DNA from 3 places in the Peribacillus sp. JNUCC41 genome. Region 2 is predicted to be linked to each of the others. Evidence: riboswitches for the same ligand, from Rfam matches in the RefSeq annotation. Region 2 holds a riboswitch; each other region holds the start of a gene.

Region 1 (5,264 bases), 1.8 Mb from region 2:
CCTTTTTAGCCTCCATTTTCGGGGATGGTAAAGTGTATATTTGGTTAATGAATGCCATTGGAATTACAGGATTTATCTTTTGGCTCGGCATTTCCATCAGCCATTACCGTTTCCGGAAAGCGTTCATCGCTCAAGGCCATTCATTGGAGAAGCTGCCATATAAGGCATTATGGTTTCCGATTGGACCGATCTTTGCCATTTTAATTGGCATGATCGTCATCCTGTCCCAAAATATCCAAGCATTTTTCTCAGACCAAATCGATTGGGGCAGTGTTATAGCTGCATACCTGGGAATCCCGCTTTTCCTTGGACTATGGTTTGGCTATAAACTGGTAAGAAAAACTAAATTCGTTAAAATTGATGAAGTAGAATTTGATTTTGACAAAAAATATGAATGAACAAGCTTAAAGTAAAATCAGCCGGACAATGTAGTTTTAAATTGTCCGGCTTTTACTTGTTTTCTATAGGCTCATTAACAACAGCCAGGAAGCTGATTCCTGGCTGTTTATTTTTTTGAATGGAAATTTATACAAAAATGACAGGCGGTGTTATATGATAATCGTAAACTCTGCATAATTGCATGTACAGAACGACGGGGAAAGCTTTTACTAATTCCAATGGAAAGGGAAGGTGTACGGCTGATGACATTATTGACTCATTTAAAAGTATTGGACTTTTCAACGTTACTGCCAGGCCCATTTGCCACTTTGATGCTAGCGGATTTAGGAGCGGATGTTTTGAAGGTGGAGAGGCCGGGAACAACGGATTCATGGGGTGTGAACCAATATCTTAACAGATCGAAAAAGTCGATCACACTTGATTTGAAACAATCTGAGTCCATTGAATCCGTAAAAAATCTAGTGAAGGAATACGATATCGTCATTGAACAGTTCCGTCCAGGTGTCATGGAACGCCTAGGGCTGGGATATGAGGCATTAAAATGGATCAATCCGAAGCTGATTTACTGTTCCATCACGGGCTTCGGCCAGACCGGTCCCTATAAAGACCGACCGGGGCATGATATCAATTATATTTCGATTGCGGGATTATCTGGCTATTCCGGTACAAAAAAGGATGGCCCGGCAAAAAACGGAACCCAAATAGCAGATCTTGCCGGAGGATCTCTGCATGCTGTTATCGGTATATTATCTGCAGTCATTCACCGGGAAAGAACGGGATTCGGCCAAGCCATCGACATCAGCATGACCGACTGCAGTTTTGCGTTGAATGCCATCTCCGCACCCCTGAATTTACAGGGGGGCCTCGAGCTTGAACCAGAAAAACTGATGTTGAACGGAGGATCCTTTTATGACTTTTACGAAACGAAGGATGGACGCTATTTTTCGGTAGGAAGCCTAGAGCCCCCTTTTCGAAAAGCATTATGTGAAGCGATCGGTGCACCCGAATTGTATGACTTGAGCACTAAAAGTGATGAAGAAAGCGGAATCAGGTTTAAAACGGCCGTCCGACTGGCTTTCCTTGAACGGGATTTTCATGAATGGCAGGAAATATTCGCTGATTTCGAAGCCTGCGCAGAACCAGTTCTGACCTTCACTGAAGCGGCCGAACACCCCCAATTGATGGAGAGGGGAATGATCGTCGAGGTACCGGACGGAAAAGGAAATGTCCAGAAGCAAATCGCATGCCCGATCAAAACATCGGTTTTCACCCCTGAATATAAACATGCAGGCTTGAGGCCAGGACAAAACAACGAAGAAATTCTTCACACCCCCAATCGATAAATGAAGATGTTAAGGCTATCACTTTTCCGAGTTTTTTCGGAAGGAGGTAGCCTGTTTCTTTGAATTAAGCTGGAGTCAGGCCTAAAAACCTGGAAACAGCCCGGATTAAGCAGAAGGAGAACAATAGCACTTGTGGTAAGCGATATATCACTACTGTGAAAATTTACTAGTTATAACGAATGTGGGCAGGGTATCAGAGTAGCATCTGATAAGAAATTGCTCAGGTAAGGAGGGTTGCATAAACATGTTTGGTCTCTCTGATATCATTAAATTTCTATTTTCCTTTTTTTTGATCATGCCGATCGTTACGCTGATACATTTGAGCGGGCATATTTTTTTTGTCACGATCTTTGGGGGATCAGAAAAGAAAATCTTGATCGGTTGTGGCAATAAACTGTTCGCCTTTCGGAACATAGAGGTGAGGAAATATTATTTTTGGAATGGGACTTGCGAGTTCAAGGGACTGAAACATGATAATCGATTGACGAATACGCTGATCTATTTAGGAGGGGCTATCTTTAATTTAGTCAGCATGCTGATCATCTATAGCTTAGTGTATCAGGATATCCTGGACAGCTCGGTGATCTGGTATCAATTCATCTATTTTTCTTTCTATGTTATGTTCTTCTCGTTGTTTCCGATGTATTTCTCGGACGGGTCGCCTAGTGATGGGAAGGCCGCGGAATTGGCCTTGAGGAACAAGCTGGAAGATAGGGTGACGGATGATATATTTGTGAAGAAAATGGATGATGATGAAAGCTGCAAGTAAAAAAGGGACGTGCTGGTGGCCGTTCTTTTTTGTTTGCTCTCGGATTTAGGGATGGATGTCTTTTACGCTTTTATTATAAACCTAATCGGCACGCTTATATTGATGCCGATTAGGTTGTTCGAACGGATTAAAGTCTCCGCAAAAAAATCATTTCCAAACTTCTTTTGCTACATCAACGACGAACTTCAGCTTTTCCCATTGTTGTTCTTCGGTCAGCTTGTTGCCGTGATGGGTGGAGGCGAACCCGCATTGCGGACTTAAGCATAATTGTTCGAGAGGAACGAAGTGCGAGGCTTCTTCAATGCGTGCCTTAACAGCTTCCTTGTCTTCGATTTCTCCATTTTTTGAAGTAACGACACCCAGTACGACCCGTGCACCGCCATTTTGAATGTATTCTAATGGTTTGAAATCCCCTGAGCGTTGATCATCATATTCCAAGAAAAATCCATCCACTGTTTCTTTTGCCAATAAAGTTGGGGCGATACGGGCATAGCTTCCTTCAAACGCCCAAGTCGACTGGTAGTTCCCACGACATAGGTGTGTAGTGACGACAAGGTCTTCTGGTTTGCCTTCCAATGCGCCATTAATTACGCGAAGTGCAAGATCGATTAACTGTTCCCTCGTATATTTTCCATCTTTGAACTGGAAATCCGGAGCTGAAAGTCTGGCAATATATACATCATCCAATTGAAGATAACGCACACCTGCATCATAAAAGGCTTTCAAAGCATGCTGATATGCTTTAATGATATCATTTGCATAGTCTTCAATATCAGGGTAGATGTCTTCATTATGAATGCCTACAGCAAATAATTGATTCGGACTGGGAATGGTTTGCTTGGCAACTGCGCGTCCGTTCACGATTTTGTTCAATTCAATGAAGTCACCAATGAAAGGATGTTCAGGATTGAATGAAACCTTCCCGGTATTGCGAACGTTATATCTTTCTGTTTCCACACCATCGAACGTGAGCCCTTTTTCAGTCACATATCCCTCGATTCCATTTAAATGTTCGAGGAAGTCAAAGTGCCACCATGTTCGTCTGAACTCACCGTCCGTCACGGCCTCCAATCCAACTTCAATTTGTTTTTCGACAATCCGATTGATTTCTTCGGTTTCAACTTCACGAAGCCGCTCTGCTGAAATGGTACCTTCCTTAAATTGCTTTCTGGCAATATGTAAACGTTCTGGTCTTAATAAACTTCCGACGTGATCGGCCCTGAATGGTGCTTTCGTTAATGTGATGGACATGTTGCATTCCTTCTTTCCTTTTAAAAATAAAACACCTCTTCTTAAAAATAAGAAGAGGTGTTGGCAACCAAGCTATATACTCTTCTTATCTTCAAGTTTTTACACTTCTGGAATTAGCACAGTACATGATCAGTCTGTTGCTGAGGTATCAAAGGGCCAGTCCCTCCACCTCTCTGGATAAGAGTTGTCTATTAAATTAATTATGACTATACAGGTAGTTTTTATAAAGGTCAAGGGTTGAAGGTGGAAGATTTTGAATATACCGATTATTGTTCTGTGTTACTACATCAGGGAACCCGGCATATGCTATAACCGAAGATTCATATGAGCGGCAGGAGGGGAATGCAAGGATGAATACATTCAGTCCATTCAAAAATGGCATAACGATAACTTTAACTGAAGCCATGATAGAGAAAATCATAAGAAGTAAATCAGATGGTCAGGATATTAATATCGAAATTACGCCAAAACATATCGTGCTTTCCGGAACGACGGAAGTGAAAAAAATGATGTTTAAGAAAAACGTAGCTTTCCGGATTACATTAAAACCGGTATCTGTGGAAAAAAGAACGATTTTATTTGAATTAGTGGAAATGGAACCAATTGACAGGAAATTCATCAACCAAAGGATATTTAACAGACCGCCATTTTTTGAATTTGAAAAAAGAACGATCAAAATGAATGTTAACGCCTGGAAAATCGTGAGGAAAATTCCCGTTGGCACAATTAAATCGTATGAACTCGTCGAAGGTGCATTGAAAATGAAACTTACTTTATGATCGAGTTTACATACATCCTTAGCCGAAAACTATAAAGGGAGTGCCAGGTATGATAGTGTTATGGTGATATGGGTCATGAAAAAATGTGTTTGATAAATCAAGCTCTTTAAAATATACTAAATGACTTGAAGTTTTGAGTTTTTCTGGGAATGAGGAGGATAATGATGGATCAGAAGATTTTGCCTGCTTCAGCAAGCATGAAGGATTTCGAAAGATTTTTAGAAAGTTCCTATGAAATAGGTGTGTTTCTTGATTTGCATATATCACAATTGAAAAACGTAAGTATGATGGCAAAGCAGCATAATAAGAAAATGATATACCATGTCGATTTGATCCATGGCATAAGAAGTGATGAGTACGCGACAGAATTCATTTGTCAGGAATATAATCCATATGGGCTGATTTCGACTAAATCAAACGTTATATTGAAGGCGAAGCAAAAGGGGGTCATTGCCATCCAACGAATCTTTTTAATAGATTCACATGCACTTGAGAAAAGTTATAAGCTGGTGCAGAAAACCAAGCCGGATTATATCGAAGTATTGCCGGGCGCCATGCCATGGATGATAAAAGAAGTGAAGGAACGGTTGCAGACACCGATTTTTGCAGGCGGCCTCATACGTACTTCGGATGAAGTCCTGAACGCCCTTGATGCTGGAGCGTCATCAATTACCACTTCCAAAACTGAATTATGGGATATCGTTTAATAGGGGAAATTAAAAA
Region 2 (5,264 bases):
GCATTCAAGTATCGAAAGATTAAGAATTTATTTTGTATTCTGACAGGTAATCCCTACTTTGTCAATAAGTTTTAACTATTTTAACGGTGAATAAATCGGATATCTCAATTGATCGTTAAAATAAGTTTAATTTACGTATTCGTTCCACAGCCTCTTCAAGTCGTTCTTCCGAGGTCAGCAGCCCTACCCTGACGTAACCTTCGCCAATTTCACCGAATCCATTCCCTGCGGCAACAGCTACGTGGGCATGCATTAATAAATAGTCTGCAAAACTCTCTGACGTAAAACCATTAGGTACCTTGAGCCAGGCAAAAAACGATGCCGCAGGCGCTTTGACATCCCAGCCGATTGCCCTCAATCCCTCAATGAAAACATTCCTTCGTCTTTCGTACATCTGCACTAACTTCTCTACACAGCTCTGCGAATCAAGCAAAGCACTTGCCGCAGCTTCTTGTATCGCCGGGAAAAGACTCACATAAAGATGGTCTTGCAATAGTTCAAGAGCTTCTATTACACTCTTATTCCCCACTGCGAAGCCGACTCTCCATCCTGCCATATTGTAAGTTTTCGATAGTGTGTATATTTCTATTCCAACATCCTTCGCTCCCTCAGATTGGAGAAAGCTTATCGGTTTTTTCCCGTCGAATCCGATCGCGCCATAAGCGAAATCGTGGACCACACAAATGGAATGCTCTTTTGCGAGGGAGACGGTTTCATCAAAGAAACTATCAGTTGCAGAAGCACCTGTGGGATTATTCGGATAGTTCAAGAACATCATTTTGGCTTTATCAAGTACTTCTTTATGTATGTCATCATATTTCGGAAGAAAATCATTTTCTTCTGTCAGAGGCATGAGTTCGGTCTTTGCCCGGGCTAAAACAACTCCGGAAAGATAATCGGGATAGCCGGGATCTGGAACAAGGATCGTATCACCTGGATTCAATAAACACTGCGGCAGTTCTACAAGACCTGCCTTCCCCCCGAAGAGAATCGCCACTTCACTATTCGGATCCAGCTTGACACCGTATTCTCGTTCATAAAAGACGGCGGCAGCATCTTTTAAATATTGATGTCCCCGGAATGGCGAATATTTATGATTAATCGTTTTTTCTGCGGCCGACTGCAAACTTTTCACGATATGTTCTGGCGTCGGCTGATCAGGGTTTCCCTGGCCTAAATTAATGACATCATATCCTTGCTCCGTGATTGCATTGACTTTTGCGACTAGTGAAGCAAAAAACTGCTTGGGCAGGTCCTGAAGCTGACCGGATTTTTCGAATTGCACCATTTATACACCTTCTCTGAAATTTCTTGAAATTCTAGTCACAAATGATATATGTTTATCATAGTCTTGTAAAGCATTTTTTACATGTGGAGGTTTTAATCGATGAAATGGAAAATAGCTTGTATTCAAATGGATATAGCTTTTGGTCAACCGGATATCAATTTTCAGGTTGCAGAACAATGGTTGGAAAAAGCAGCACGGTCAGAACCCGATATCGTCATTTTACCGGAGCTTTGGACAACAGGATACGACTTGACCAGGTTAAATGAGATTGCTGATCACGAGGCAGAAAAAACGATTGAATTTTTAAAAACACAGGCACAAAAACACCAAATTCACATCATAGGCGGTTCCATCGCGAAAAAGACAAGCAAGGGAATCTATAACACGATGATCATTATTGATAAACATGGGAATCTCATTAAAGAATATGATAAACTTCACTTATTTCAGTTAATGGATGAACATCATTTCCTGCAGCCAGGAGAAAAAGATGGTTTATTTACTCTTGATGAAAAAATATGTGCTGGATTCATTTGTTATGACATCCGTTTCCCTGAATGGCAGCGTGCCCATACCGTTCAAGGTGCCGAAGTTCTATTCGTAACGGCGGAATGGCCAAAGCCGAGACTCGATCACTGGAGAGCCTTATTGATTAGCCGTGCCATCGAGAACCAAGCCTATGTTGTAGCCGTTAATCGTTCAGGTTCGGATGTCAATAATACATTTGCTGGTCATTCCTTGATTATTGATCCATGGGGGAATCTCATTAGTGAAGCCGGAGAAGGAAACGAACTCTTGACAGGCACCTTGGATTTCAATAAAGTTACGGATGCCCGAAACAAAATACCTGTATTCGAAGATCGCCGCCCTGATTTTTATTAATTTACCCATTGACAAACTATTCAAAAGGTTGTTATTATTTTCCCGAAGATTAAAATTTCAGAAAACATTCACTCTTATCAAGAGCAGGCTGAGGGATAAAGGCCCTATGAAGCCCAGCAACCGACTGTAATACCATTGTGAAATGGGGCGGATTCACCGCCGGATTATAAAATCCACAGAGCACGGTGCTAATTCCACCAGAATTCATTTTCTGGAAGATAAGAGGTCCGAAGCCAAAACTTCTGCCTCTTTCTATATATGAAAGAGGCTTTTTTATTCTTATTTTGAATCTGGAGGGAAAAAGAATGACTCAAAACCATTCAAATTTTAAGAGATTGACAAACGAAACAGCTATAAGCCTTGTAAAAAAACTTAGGTTGGTCAATGCGGATGCAAGTTTAAAGTGTAAAGAAATCGGCGATGGAAACTTAAATTATGTTTTTCATGTTACAGACACACACACAAATAAAGGAATAATCATCAAACAAGCGGTCCCTTATGCCAAGGTACTTGGTGAAAGCTGGCCGCTGACATTGAAAAGGGCTGCCATTGAAGCGAATGCGCTGATTCATTTCAGAAGTTATTGCCCTGAATTCGTACCGCAAGTCTATTATTCGGATGAACAGCTTGCCATCACGGTCATGGAGGATTTATCTCACTTGAAAATCGTTAGAACAGGATTGATCGATGGCGATTCATATCCATTGCTTTCACAGCATATTGGTGAGTTTGTTGCGAAGACGGCATTTTATACATCCGATTATCATCTAGAACCATCTGCGAAAAAGGAAGTGGCCCGACATTTCACGAATCCAGAACTCTGCAAAATCACTGAGGTCTTTATTTTTACGGATCCATTTTTTGAGGAACTCCCAGGAGACTTCGAAGTGGAATTGACTGATGCCGCCAAAAATATCTGGAATGATCAAGAAGTGATACTTGAGGTCGCTAAGCTGAAACAAAGCTTTGAAACCGAGCAGGAAGCCTTGCTTCATGGAGATTTACATACTGGAAGTATATTTGCAAGTGAAACTGAAACAAAGGTTATTGATCCGGAATTCGCTTTTTATGGACCTGTTGGTTTTGACCTTGGTCAATACACCGCCAACCTTCTCTTCCAGGCAGTCACACGCAATGGCGCTGGAAAGGAAGAGATTTTCACACACCTTCATGAATTTTGGAATGCCTTTGAAGAAACTTATACCGACTTATGGGAAGGTCAAAATAAAAGCCCATTCCGCCATGTGAAAGGTTATCTGCCTTACTTACTGACAAAATTCAAAAAAGATGCCTTCGGTTTTGCCGGATGTGAACTGATTCGGCGAACCATCGGCCTTTCCCATGTTGCCGATTTAAACGTCATTGAAAATAAAGAGATAAGGATTGCTGCCAAAACGGCAACGTTGGAAATTGGTGCATTTTTAATTAAAAAACGGGATGAATTAGATGTTCAAGCTGTCATTGAAGCGTTGAAGCAACGTACACTTCCATCTTATTCAACCATTTAAAAGGAGCCCTGCAAATGACTACACTAGCACCCTTACCCTATTCGGTACACTGGGATGATACCCATATTACATTATTAAATCAACAAGCCCTACCTTCCATAACTGAATTTATTGAACTTCATTCAGTTAATGATGTATATGACAGCATTTTGACATTAAAAGTTCGCGGTGCGCCAGCAATTGGACTGACGGCAGCATTTGGTGTTGCACTTGGTGCCAAACAGGAAACAACCGCTGAATTAGGGGATTTCAAGAGAAATGTAACGAGGCATATTGAAAAACTCGCCTCTTCAAGGCCAACTGCAGTAAACCTTTTTTGGGCGTTAAGGAGGATGGAGAACACCTTGCATGCTGCGCAAAGCATTTCAGCTGCAAAGGAAGCACTTGTATCGGAGGCTAAAGCCATCTTTGCTGAAGATGAAGAAATGTGCAGGAAAATCGGGGAACATGGTTTAACCTTATTCACTAGAGGAGATTCCATACTAACCCATTGCAATGCTGGGGGAATTGCCACAGCTCGGTATGGCACAGCCTTGGCTCCTTTCCACCTGGCTAAAGAAAGGGACTTTCCGTTAAAAGTATATGCATGTGAAACCAGGCCTGTCCTGCAAGGTGCGCGTTTGACGGCTTGGGAATTGATGCAAGCGGGGGTTGATGTCACCTTAATTTCAGATAATATGGCTGCACATACAATTCACCAGAAACGAATAAATGGAATTATCGTCGGGGCCGACAGGATTGCGGCTAATGGAGATACAGCCAATAAAATCGGGACATTGGGATTGGCCATATTAGCCAAGCACTTTGGCATCCCCTTTTATGTGGCCGCACCATCAAGCACATTCGACCTTTCCATCAAATCAGGCACATCCATCCCGATCGAAGAACGGAATGAAGCGGAAATCACCTCCATTCAAGGTGTAAGGATCGCTCCGGAAAACGTGAAGACTTTCAATCCAGCCTTTGACGTTACACCAAATCATCTTATTACGAGCATCATTACCGAAAACGGTATCATAACACAGGATTTCATTAAAAACATTCCGCATTTTGTTAATTGATCCAGGTTCCTTTATTGGTGATAAAAAACGAGAAGGATTTTTATCCCTCTCGTTTTTTATAGATGATTATGATTATTCTTACGAGATCTATAATACAATAATTCAAGTGAATTCGAACATTTTCACTTACTATAAGGTTGTTTCCATAATAGTTCTTATTATTTTGAAAAGAACTCCCGAAGTGCCTTTTTATTTTTAGTGAAATCTATTTGCAAAACCGCTCCGGATTTGGGATATATTTCATCTTTAAAGCTTCCTTCCACTGGAACCCTTAAGGTTTCGACGGTGTCCGGTGTATGGAAGACGACTTTTGGACCCATTTCCATTAATGTTTTCAGACCAATATCTGTATCCAGGTACGAGAGTCCTTGTTCGATGATACTAGGAAGGGCTGCCATCCCTTCGAAGGATGAGATTTGATTTACGAACGCTGTTTTTAATTGAACCATGACTTCTTGTTGACGCTCCACCCTTCCAAAGTCACTTTCTTCGTCATGCCTAAAACGGACATATTTCAATATTTCC
Region 3 (5,264 bases), 810 kb from region 2:
GACAATTGTAGTGAAATATCGAAGTTGACGAAGATCCATATATTCTCCTTTCTATAGCTTTAAGCTATAGATATATTGAAATTTTGTATTGGTAATTATATATTATCTCATTTATAATTTTGAAAAAAGATATTTCGGAATTTTTTAAATAAAGGAGAAATTATGTATACAAATCCGACTTTAAATTATTGGAATGGAAGAATTGATTCCCAATCTGACATGGACAGCTTCAGATACCACCAAAGAGTACGTTTGGCACCGATTTCGGAATTAGCCATCTCTTCCAATTCATCCAGGACCTTTGGATTGATTGGCTTCAAATGTGATGAAGGCGTTAAAAGGAATAAAGGCAGGATTGGTGCGGCAGAAGGGCCTGATCATATTAGGCAGTCATTGGCGAAATTACCCTGTCATTTACCTTCCCAAACCGAGCTGGTGGATGCTGGTGATGTAATATGTGAAGGTACAGAGATGGAGGCCGCTCAATCCCAATTGGGTTCGGCTGTTACCCGGATATTGGAGAGTAGAGCGATTCCTATCATACTTGGCGGAGGGCACGAAACCCTGTATGGCCATTATCTTGGGATTAGGGAATCCATTGGACCAAGAGCTAGCTTGGGAATCATTAATATTGACGCTCACTTTGATATGAGGCCTTATGAAAAAGAAAGTTCATCAGGAACGATGTTTAAGCAAATTTTGGACGAAGATAAAAATTGTGGTTATTTATGTGTCGGAATTCAGAAGCAGGGGAATACGAAGGCACTGTTTGAAACTGCCGAGAGAAGTAAGATCGATTACATATTGGAAGAAGATTTGTCATTGAATGAAATGGATGAAACTAAGCGGCGGATAAATGAATTCGCTAAGGGACATGACTACATTATTCTTACATTATGTACAGACGTTATTGATTCAGCCTACGCACCTGGGGTAAGTGCTCCATCGCCTTTTGGACTGAATCCTAAATTGGTCCGTGCCATTATCAGGCATATCGTATCGAATGAAAAGATTCTCTCCTTTGATATCGCGGAAGTGAATCCTTCGTTGGATGAAAATAATAAAACCGTTACATTGGCAGCACATTTAATAAATGAGGTTTTACTTCATTTTAAATAATGAATGGTCTTACTAAAATGCCATCTCCGTAATCAACTATCTGTATTGAAGCGAAAAACCTTTTACAGCGCCTGACTGTCCATGAATCATTCATGGGCAGTCTTTTTTATGCCGCCAATTCAAGGATTTATGCTCCCGGGCTTTGTTCGAATAACCCTTTAATGTGTAAAGGAACCTACATGCGGCCTCTTCATTAGTAGATTAACCCATGAATCTGCAAGAGTTCAATACTGATACTTGTGGTCTTTTGGTTTATAATAACAAGCATCTAGCCTTATGAGGGGGGATTCCATGAATGAATATAAAGTAACGGTAAGGAATGGTAGTACCTTGATTTTGTCGGAAATCATTAAAGCTGAAGATGAAAGAGAAGTCCTTGGCACCCTTTTGATTTCCAGCGAATTATTTAATCAGCCATTTACCGACATCAGGATTTTAGAACGCTGATTTGTGCCTGTTTGTTCCATTTGTTACACTGTAATAAATCTTAATACGGTAGGCGATATTATGTGTGGACGTTTCACCCTTTTCACTGATATTGAGGAAATAAAAGATCGGTTTGATATTCAAGGATCATTTGATGAGGAATACCAATTCAGCTACAATATTGCTCCCTCCCAATCCGTGCTATCCGTCATTAATGACGGGGCAAGGAATCGACTTGGATATCTTCGGTGGGGACTCATTCCTTTCTGGGCAAAAGACGAAAAAGTGGGCTATAAAATGATCAATGCCAGAGCGGAAACCATTGCAGAGAAAACAAGCTTCAAGAATGCGTATAAGAAGAAGAGATGCTTGATAATCGCTGACTCATTTTATGAATGGAAGAAGACACCAGAAAGAAAAATACCGATGCGAATAAAACTGAAGAATCATGCTCCATTTGGAATGGCCGGTATATGGGAATCCTGGAAATCTCCTGAAGGCCTCAGCATCTACTCGTGCTCCGTTATAACAACCGTTCCTAATGAGCTGATGACCAGCATTCATGATCGTATGCCTGTCATCCTTAAACCAGAAGATGAAAAAGATTGGTTGAATCCATCCATTAATGATCCTGCATATCTGCAGCAGTATTTAAATTCATTCGATTCGGAACAAATGGAAGCTTTTGAGGTATCGACTGATGTGAACTCGACTAAAAAAAATTCACCTAACCTAATACAACAAATTTGCTGAGAGGTCATTAGACCTCTTTTTATGTTAATTCCGTCCCGATTAACTGCATATGTCAAGATTCCTAATTAATCATTAAGAAGTGCATGGAAATACTTTAAAACTAAACCTTGCGAAAATAGACAAAATGCTGTACTCTTATATTTGCTTTTCAAAACGACTTCGATGTCTCTTTCAAAAACTCAGATTGGTTTCGGCAACTTTCCAGCCTGGTGCTTTTCTGGCAGGCATCGTAATATTTGATAAATTATATAAATTTGATCTTCTTATCAAGAGAGACGGAGGGACTGGCCCGAAGATGTCTCGGCAGCGGACTTAATGGGAGTGCTGTGCCAAATCCAGCAGGCTGATTTTCGCCTGAAAGATAAGGAGGGTGTTTTTTATAAATTAAAAGACCTCTTCTTGTTGTTAAATAGAAGGGGTCTTTTTTATGCCGGCAGTTTTTTAGCTATAGCTCCATGACTGGAGAATCAAGTTCAAGTTGGTGTTATTTGCGAAAACTGTTAAAAGGATAAAGGCTATGACACATGTCATGGGAAAAATAAAAAGAGGTGTACATCATGAGTGCAAACAATAAAGGGAATCCATGGGCATTGATTCCATTTGTCGTATTTTTAATTTTATTTATAGGGTCCGGAATCATCACTAAAGATTTTTATTCTTTTCCGGTGATTGTAGCCATTTCTATTGCATCAGCAGCTGCATTGGCAATGAATCGGAAAGAAAGTTTCAATCAAAAAGTTGATATTTTCTGTAAAGGTGCAGGGGACGCCAATATTATGTTAATGGTTATCATTTTCCTTTTAGCCGGCGCTTTTTCCGAAGTTGCGAATGGCATGGGGGCGGTTGAATCAACGGTGAATCTTGCCTTAGCCGTTTTTCCGCAAAATCTTTTGATGGTAGGGATATTCATTATCGCTTGTTTTATTTCTCTATCTATGGGGACGAGCATGGGAACGATTGTAGCCCTAGCACCTATCGGGGTCGGAATTAGCGAGCAAACCGATATTTCGCTTGCCCTTTCAATGGCGGCCGTTATTGGTGGTGCGATGTTTGGGGATAACCTATCCTTCATTTCAGATACGACAATCGCTGCAGTTCGAACACAGGGAACGAAAATGAAGGATAAGTTTAAAGTGAATTTTTTCATCGTTTTACCTGCAGCCATCATCACATGTGCTATCCTAGGAATATTAACGATGGGTGAACAAGCCGACATCATCCAAAATTCTTATAATTGGGTGAAGATTCTTCCATACCTTTGCGTATTGATCACTGCATTGGCAGGAGTCAATGTGTTCCTGGTGCTTTCCAGCGGAATCGTCTTTGCCGGAATCATCGGCTTGGCTGATGGAAGTTATCAACCGTTGGGTGTCATTCAAAAAGTTGGTGAAGGAATGGCGGGAATGTATGAAATATCCTTCCTTGCCATTTTAATTGCAGGTATGGTTGCTGTAATCAAACATAATGGTGGCATTGATTATCTACTCCAGCTCGTGACCCGAAATAGCAAATCAAAAAAAGGGGCGGAATTCAGTATTGCCGGGCTTGTTGGCTTGACGAACCTTTCCACGGCAAATAATACGATTTCGATTATCATTGCTGGGCCACTTGCCAAAAACATCGCTGAAAGGTATGGGATTGATCCGCGTAAATCGGCGAGCATACTTGACGTTTTTGCCTGTTGTATCCAAGGGTTGATACCATATGGGGCACAACTGCTTGTTGCAGCAGGGGTAGCAAAAATCTCTCCGATAAGCATCTTGCCGTATTCATATTACCCGATACTAATTGGACTTTGTGGAGTCGTGGCCATCTTGATTGGTTATCCACGGTTTCACTCGGATGAAACGAAGAAACGGACTTCTTAAAAAGAGGACAAAAATGAAAAAAACACCCTGAATCATTGGATACAGGGTGTTTTCTGTATGGGTGAAATCTTCGCATTCATGTCAGTATCAGTGTTCAAAAAGTAATCAAGGCAGTTTTCAATTCATCTGTTTGGTATTTCTTTTATTTATGGTATACCATTTTATTCATAACTAAAATAACTGCTCATTCCGGTCCATATTGATAATGGTTTTGCGTGCGGCATTTGTCATGAATAGAGGACAACACCAACTAAACCAGAAAGTATAATTACATAAGCTGGGTGCCAGCGTAATTTCATCAGGGCAAATAACGATAATCCAAATACGAGTAATAAGCTTATCGTATGCCATGAAAAGTTAGGGGCTATCATATGATTGGAAAGTGATAAACTGATTGCTGCAAAGAGGATTAGACTAGTGACAATGGGTCTTAATCCATAAAACATGGATTGAATAACTGGATAATGATTCAATTTGCTGAAGAAGGTGGCTATAACGGTCACGAATATTATAGCAGGTAGCAAGATTCCGAGAGCGGATGATATGGCTCCTGCTAATCCAGCAGTAGAATAGCCAACGAGAATGGCACTATTGGCTGTGACAGGTCCTGGGGACATCCCGGAAATTGCGATTATATCGGTAAATTGTTGCGTCGTCAGCCATCCATGCTGTGAGACTTCCGATTCTATTACGGGAATCATGGCGTATCCGCCTCCGAACGATACAAAGCCGATAATAAAGAAGGTGCTAAACAACTCCCACAATTCCATCATTCTATCACACGCTTTCTTGAAAATTAGTTAGACCCTTTTTGATTTACCTATATGCCAGCACCCATGTAAGGTTCGAAATCATTTTCTTCTTTTGTCTTATCTTTTCTGTCCAACTTGACATCGTATCCTAATTTTCTCTTGATGGAGATTGTCACAATACCCACTACAGCTCCTGCCACTATAACTATCACAGGGTGAAGAAAGAAGAGGACTGGAATTCCTGCTAATAAAATACAGAAAGTTGATTTGTCTACAACAGCCGTTTTTCCTATCTTGATAGCCGCATAGGCGATGATCGCTACTATGGAAGCTCTGATTGATATGA

The links. A riboswitch is a leader RNA that binds a small molecule or an ion and turns the genes downstream of it on or off. The one in region 2 is predicted to bind S-adenosylmethionine.
Region 1: it holds a riboswitch for S-adenosylmethionine, as region 2 does, so the genes downstream of both, JNUCC41_RS06340 (5-methyltetrahydropteroyltriglutamate--homocysteine S-methyltransferase) here and mtnK (S-methyl-5-thioribose kinase) in region 2, are expected to answer to the same signal.
Region 3: it holds a riboswitch for S-adenosylmethionine, as region 2 does, so the genes downstream of both, JNUCC41_RS20120 (Na+/H+ antiporter NhaC family protein) here and mtnK (S-methyl-5-thioribose kinase) in region 2, are expected to answer to the same signal.

Annotation. Positions count from the first base shown of each region.
Region 1 covers NZ_CP062163.1:1,265,967-1,271,230, reverse strand. The annotation lists gene JNUCC41_RS06355 (amino acid permease) at 1-398, shown strand, start outside; gene JNUCC41_RS06350 (CaiB/BaiF CoA transferase family protein) at 642-1,742, shown strand; gene JNUCC41_RS06345 (hypothetical protein) at 1,987-2,511, shown strand; gene JNUCC41_RS06340 (5-methyltetrahydropteroyltriglutamate--homocysteine S-methyltransferase) at 2,659-3,762, opposite strand; SAM riboswitch class I at 3,845-3,946, opposite strand; gene JNUCC41_RS06335 (hypothetical protein) at 4,113-4,541, shown strand; gene JNUCC41_RS06330 (glycerol-3-phosphate responsive antiterminator) at 4,706-5,248, shown strand.
Region 2 covers NZ_CP062163.1:4,949,590-4,954,853, forward strand. The annotation lists gene JNUCC41_RS23880 (pyridoxal phosphate-dependent aminotransferase) at 116-1,288, opposite strand; gene JNUCC41_RS23885 (carbon-nitrogen family hydrolase) at 1,388-2,170, shown strand; SAM riboswitch class I at 2,242-2,395, shown strand; gene mtnK (S-methyl-5-thioribose kinase) at 2,476-3,678, shown strand; gene mtnA (S-methyl-5-thioribose-1-phosphate isomerase) at 3,693-4,739, shown strand; gene JNUCC41_RS23900 (LCP family protein) at 4,898-5,264, opposite strand, start outside.
Region 3 covers NZ_CP062163.1:4,139,462-4,144,725, forward strand. The annotation lists gene JNUCC41_RS20100 (LysR family transcriptional regulator) at 1-39, opposite strand, end outside; gene hutG (formimidoylglutamase) at 163-1,119, shown strand; gene JNUCC41_RS20110 (hypothetical protein) at 1,411-1,566, shown strand; gene JNUCC41_RS20115 (SOS response-associated peptidase) at 1,627-2,298, shown strand; SAM riboswitch class I at 2,559-2,666, shown strand; gene JNUCC41_RS20120 (Na+/H+ antiporter NhaC family protein) at 2,856-4,166, shown strand; gene JNUCC41_RS20125 (chromate transporter) at 4,394-4,939, opposite strand; gene JNUCC41_RS20130 (chromate transporter) at 4,987-5,264, opposite strand, start outside.